One region of the Vibrio sp. SNU_ST1 genome, then DNA from elsewhere that is predicted to be linked to it. Evidence: predicted binding sites of a transcription regulator. Region 1 holds the regulator's gene; the other holds the start of a gene.

Region 1 (3,166 bases):
AATATTTAGTAACGACAGGAAAACCACGTTTTTTGTAGACGTACGGTTGAAATCCTTGTTGTTCGAATTGTTGCGTTGTGCATTTGTCAGCTCGTATATGCAACTGGTCATTCACAACCAGGGCAAACATTGTGTCATCAGCAAAAAGCCCGAATCCACCAAACATTGAGCGTGACTTAATTTTTCCTAGGGGCTCAAATAATTTCATTGAGTCCTTTAGTATCGGTTTATCCATGTTATTTATCTCGGTGTATTTGAACTACGCCACCAAATAAGCAGGTCCGAGAGATTAGCAAAATGTTGCAATTAAATTGTCAATAGGCTGTAAATTACTAAAGTATTAGCAGTTACTGCATTTTGCCATCGGTAACCCCGCTACCATACCAACGAGTGGTTTAGGCCGGAAGCTTTGCGTCCCACTTTTTCAAGTGGTTTGCCCTGTGCGTGACTGGGTTGTTAGAATAAAGTTTTTGTTGAATTAGGCTCACACTTCTTATTTTAAAATGTGACATTGCTTCAATTAATGATCTTCGAGATATGCATGTAAGTGCATTTTGTTTGTTGAAAAAAAAAACGCACCTAAAGGTGCGCTTGATTAAACTAAACTCATTACATCAATTAATTTAACGTTTTAACTGTACTTCGCTCAACAATTTCAGGGTGCATTTCGAAGACGCGTTTTTCGTGGTCTTTGTCTTTAATACGCTCTAGTAGTATTTCGAATGCATTTTTACCAACACGGCGCTTAGGTTGGTGAACCGTCGTTAACGGTGGAGAGAAGTATTCAGCTAATTCTATGTTGTCGTAACCGATCACTGAGATATCTTCAGGAATACGAATACCTTTTTCTTGCAATCGGCTCATCAGTCCTAATGCCATTGTGTCGTTAAAACAGAATACTGCGGTAGGGCGATCTTCCATCTCAATGATTTGGTCAGCAGCAATCACAGCGGTGTCACACTCAAAGTTGCCTTCGATGATCATATTTTCATCGGCAGTAATCTTAGCTTCATTGAGTGCGCGCTTGTAACCTGAGATGCGTTCAACACATGCTGCTTTGTCTAAGTGGCCACTTAAACATGCAATCTTGGAGTGACCGCGCTCAATGAGGTATTTGGTTGCTAGGTAGCCACCTTCTTCAGAGTTATCGATGATCTTATCAGCTTGAGAGCTCTCAGGACCCCAGTCCATGATAACTTTAGGGATGTCCGCGTGACGGTCTAACATCTCTCTTAGTTCTTCAGTTAGGTCAGAACACATAACTAAGATGCCATCTACACGTTTCTCTGCAAGCATTCGAATGTAGTCACGTTGCTTTTCGTAGATACCGCCCGTATTACACAGGATCAAAGTGTAACCTTGACGGTAACAGTAGCTTTCAACACCATCAATAACTTCAGAGAAGAAGAGGTTAGTTGATTGAGTCACTAACATGCCGATAGTGCGTGTTGTATTGCACTTCAAACTACGAGCAACGGCACTTGGCGCATAGTTAAGTTCGTCTACGGCTTTATTAACTTTTTCTTGAGTCGCTTCAGCAACAAAGCGAGTTTTGTTGATTACGTGAGAAACGGTTGTTGTTGATACGCCGGCTAAGCGTGCGACATCTTTTATAGTGGCCATGTTTTTATCCTATTAGAAGCTACTTTCCCAAAGTACGGAATGAAGTAGCCGTTAAGCTACCTAACTAAGAGCTTAAATTTGTAGGGCTCTTTGGGTACTAAAGTGCTAAAAAACAAAAAACCGCTATTGAGCGGCTTGTCTTAACACCGAAATGCTCTGAACTTCAATAAGTGTAGCATTTCGTGAATGTTTCATATTTTATCGTTTGCGGTCACAATTTTAGACTGACTAGAAATTACTCGCAATAAAATTCACCCAGAAATCCGGGTGAATGGTCACAATTCTATTGAATTTATTTATCGAGTCGTCAAAAAAAGCTTATTCGCCAGCTAGGTATTGAGTGTCTAATTTGCAGAATGCCAATAGCAGGGATGAGACTGAAGCGTAGAAACCGAATGTGTCAATGTCATGACATTTAACGTTGAACTTTGGTACCCAAGTAAGCAGTTGCTGTTCGATAAATTGCTGTTGAACAGTGAAGGATTTCTCTAGTTCCTCTTCAAGATCCGTTTCGTTCGAACGAATGATTAGATTACCTAGGAAATCAAGTTCGATAGCAATGTGGTCAGCGGGCTCTTTTAGGTCTTGGTTAACCACTAAGTTGTGTTTAGCCATGATCTCTTCCATATCTTTTGCTGGCTTATCGTTCAAAAGGCCTGTCTGGCCGATATACATAGAAGCGTAAGGAAGTGCGCCATGTTTATCAGTCTTTAAGAATAAGTCACAGAAGTCAGCAGACAATTCTAATTGAGCATCTTCACGTGTTTGTAGACGGTTTAGCGCATCCACTAAGCTATCAATCGCCGGCTTTAGTGTTTCATTTTCGCCTAAACCAGTTAGGAAAGAACGAATTTCAACAGAGTGGTAGTGATCGAGTTCTTCTTGAGTGAGCTCTTTAGCGAACAAGCTTGATAGCCACCAGTATATTTCTGCTCGTTGTTCGTTGAATGCTTTCGTATCTTTCATTTCTTAGATCCTGATTTAGTCTTGTGGTGTGTGTATACCTAGCATCGTTGAGTGATTTGTGTATAGGCACACCAAGGCTGAATAACAAGGTTATTTGCGAAACGCAAAGTTACTCGTTAGTAGTAATGCCTATATTGAATTGCGATGGGCGACAAATAGCAAGGTTTAAGATTGTCTTGTATCAAAAAAAAATCATGTTTCTGGCTTTTATCTTCTGTAGTACTAGAATTGTTACGAGTTATGAATAGAATGGTCACTGAAACTATTAAATAAGAAAAGTGGTGTAGATGAGCTATCACGTATTAGTCGTAGAAGATGATGTGGTAACCCGCAGTAAACTGGTTGGATATTTCCAGAATGAAGGTTACACAGTGAGCGAAGCTGAAAGCGGGGCTCAAATGAGAAAAATGTTAGAAGAAAATAACGTTGACCTCATTATGTTAGACATCAACTTGCCAGGCGAAGATGGATTGATGCTAACTCGCGAATTACGCAGTCAATCAGACATTGGAATAATTTTAGTTACTGGGCGCACGGATAGCATTGACAAGATCGTTGGCCTTGAAATGGGCGCAGA
Region 2 (3,166 bases), 1.0 Mb from region 1:
TGAGCTCTAAAAAGTTCACTTTCCTTGCCCCTTTTCATGACGACAAATGCTGCAAATCATTAAACTTTCAGCTTTTTTATTCATTCGTTCGATACCAAGCTTATTTAAGCATAAGATCCTGAACTATATCATAGCAAATCTATAAAGCGGCATTACATGGCTATTTTGTATTATGACTTGAAAAAAATGCCAACCGCCTCCACTTTAAGCTTCTACTTAATGTAATTAAAAGCATGTTGCGCACTGTTCATTACAGTTAAACCGCATTCATTTCTCACTTAATAAGGCACAGCCCTATATGAAAACTACTAATGAAGCTGTCAGACTCGATAAATGGTTGTGGGCAGCTCGTTTTTACAAAACCCGGTCTATTGCTCGCAATATGGTCGATGGTGGCAAAGTCCACTATAATGGTCAGCGCAGCAAGCCAAGTAAAATTGTCGAACTTGGAGCAGTGATTACCCTGCGCCAAGGTAATGAAGAAAAGACGGTGACAATCGAGAAAATCTCGGCTCATCGTGGTGGAGCTCCTATAGCTCAAACCCTCTATGAAGAAACCACCGAGAGCTTGGCAAAGAGAGAAGAGTTTGCAACACAACGTAAACTGAATGCTCATAGCCCAGCACCAGAACGTCGCCCAGATAAAAAGCAACGTCGTGACATCATCAAGTTCAAGACTCAATAAGCTAGAAGGAATAGCCAAATGGCCAACCCAATGTCTACAAGTAATGTTTTAAATCGCTACCTATTTGAAGACCTATCAGTTCGTGGTGAATTGGTACAGATGGACGAAGCGTACCAACAGATTATTTCTAGCAAGGAATACCCAGCGCCAGTACAAAAGCTGTTGGGTGAGCTACTGGTTTCAACGACGCTACTCACGGCGACTCTAAAGTTTGAAGGCTCTATCACGATGCAACTGCAAGGTGATGGCCCTGTATCTCTAGCTGTTATCAATGGCGATAACGATCAGAAGATCCGTGGCGTTGCTCGCTTTGATGGTGACATTGCCGACGACGCTGGCCTGCACGATCTAATAGGTAAAGGTCACCTAGTGATCACTATCGATCCTAAGAAAGGTGAGCGTTACCAAGGTATCGTTGGTCTTGAAGGTGACACTCTAGCTGAAGTCCTTGAAGGTTACTTCGCAAACTCTGAACAGCTAAAGACACGTCTATGGTTGCGCACGGGCGAGCATGAAGGCAAAGCACACGCTGCGGGTATGTTGCTACAAGTGATGCCAGACGGCACCGGTACACCAGATGACTTCGAGCACCTAGAGCAGCTAACTGACACAGTTAAAAATGAAGAGCTATTCACTCTAGAAGCAAACGAACTGCTTTACCGTTTGTACAACCAAGAGAAAGTACAGCTGTTCACACCACAACCGGTTGAATTCTTCTGTGGTTGTTCACGTGATCGAAGCGGTGCCGCTATCATTACTGTCGCTCAAGAAGAGATCTACGACATTCTTAGCACTGAAGGCAGCGTTGCTCTACACTGCGATTACTGTGGCACAAACTACTCGTTCGACAAGAATGATGTTGATGCTCTGTATGCCGAAGCAGCAGATAAAGGCAGCAATACGGTTCATTAATTTACGGCGTACCAAAAACACGTAATTTACCCCAAAAAGGTCAGCACTACGCTGGCCTTTTTTGTGATCAAAATATCGCAAACTCCGTAACATCTCGTAATAAAATCACCTCTTAATTTTAATCAATTAATAATGTTCTCTCCTCTAGCGCAAAGGTTTGCGTACAGGATAGACTAGTCAGGCCAATATGTGATGAGGCGCTTAAAACCCCATGGTTAACATGGATATTTTTTGAGCTATATCCCTGTTTCCCCCGAGCCTCGTTGCTAGCATGGTGAGCAGATAACAATAAAAAATTTATACAAAATCCCTACAAAATATCCTACAAGGAGCACCTATGACCGTTATGGAACATACTAAGGCTGCACAAATTGATCTAACTAAGCACGGACTGACTGGCGTTACTGAAGTTCTTCGTAATCCTAGCTACGAGCAGTTATTCGTTGAAGAAACACTGCCAGGTTTGGAAGGCTACGAAAAAGGCGTAGTAACGGAACTAGGCTCTGTTGCGGTTGACACTGGTATCTTTACTGGACGCTCACCTAAAGATAAATACATTGTTAAAGACGACACCACGCGCGATACCATGTGGTGGTCAGATCAAGGCAAAAATGACAACAAACCGATTACAACTAAAGTATGGAGTGAGCTGAAAGAGCTTGTGACAACTCAGCTATCTGGCAAGCGTCTGTTTGTCATCGACGGTTATTGTGGTGCTAACCCAGATACGCGTTTAAGTGTGCGTATTATCACTGAAGTAGCGTGGCAAGCACACTTCGTTAAGAACATGTTCATTCGTCCAACTGACGAAGAGCTAGCAACGTTCGAACCTGATTTCGTGGTAATGAACGGTGCTAAAACAACTAACCCTAACTGGGAAAAGCAGGGTCTAAACTCTGAAAACTTCGTTGCTTTCAACCTAACAGAGCGCGTTCAAATCATCGGTGGTACTTGGTACGGTGGTGAGATGAAGAAAGGCATGTTCGCAATGATGAACTACCTGCTTCCTCTGCAAGGCATTGCTTCAATGCACTGTAGTGCTAACGTTGGTGAAGAAGGCGATGTAGCGATATTCTTCGGCCTATCTGGTACAGGTAAAACGACCCTATCAACCGATCCTAAGCGTGAGCTAATCGGTGATGATGAGCACGGTTGGGACGACGATGGCATCTTCAACTTCGAAGGTGGTTGTTATGCGAAGACGATTCGTCTATCTAAAGAAGCAGAACCAGAAATCTACAATGCAATCCGTCGCGATGCACTGCTAGAAAACGTAACGGTCCGTAGCGATGGTTCTATCGATTTCGATGACGGTTCAAAAACAGAGAACACTCGTGTTTCTTACCCGATTCACCACATCGACAACATTGTTAAGCCAGTATCAAAAGCAGGTCACGCTCAAAAAGTTATCTTCCTAACTGCTGATGCATTTGGTGTGTTACCACCAGTATCTAAGCTGACTCCGGAGCAAACGAAGTATCACTTCCTATCTGGCTTCACTGCGAAACTAGCAGGTACAGAGCGTGGTATTACTGAGCCAACACCAACGTTCTCTGCGGCATTTGGTGC

What was found. Region 1 encodes PurR, which represses purine synthesis genes. Its sites were predicted from a motif close to TNANGNAAACGTTTNCNTNA; they were not measured.
Region 2: pckA (phosphoenolpyruvate carboxykinase (ATP)) is a predicted target of PurR. The motif match lies at 1,743-1,762, and genes of this name have one in related genera.

Annotation. Positions count from the first base shown of each region.
Region 1 is NZ_CP130748.1:1,151,510-1,154,675, forward strand. It holds gene Q5H80_RS05130 (TfoX/Sxy family DNA transformation protein) at 1-235, opposite strand, end outside; cyclic di-GMP riboswitch class I at 363-448, opposite strand; gene purR (HTH-type transcriptional repressor PurR) at 619-1,623, opposite strand; gene torD (molecular chaperone TorD) at 1,942-2,589, opposite strand; gene torR (two-component system response regulator TorR) at 2,877-3,166, shown strand, end outside.
Region 2 is NZ_CP130748.1:106,989-110,154, reverse strand. It holds gene gspC (type II secretion system protein GspC) at 1-19, opposite strand, end outside; gene hslR (ribosome-associated heat shock protein Hsp15) at 299-685, shown strand; gene hslO (Hsp33 family molecular chaperone HslO) at 704-1,597, shown strand; gene pckA (phosphoenolpyruvate carboxykinase (ATP)) at 1,935-3,166, shown strand, end outside.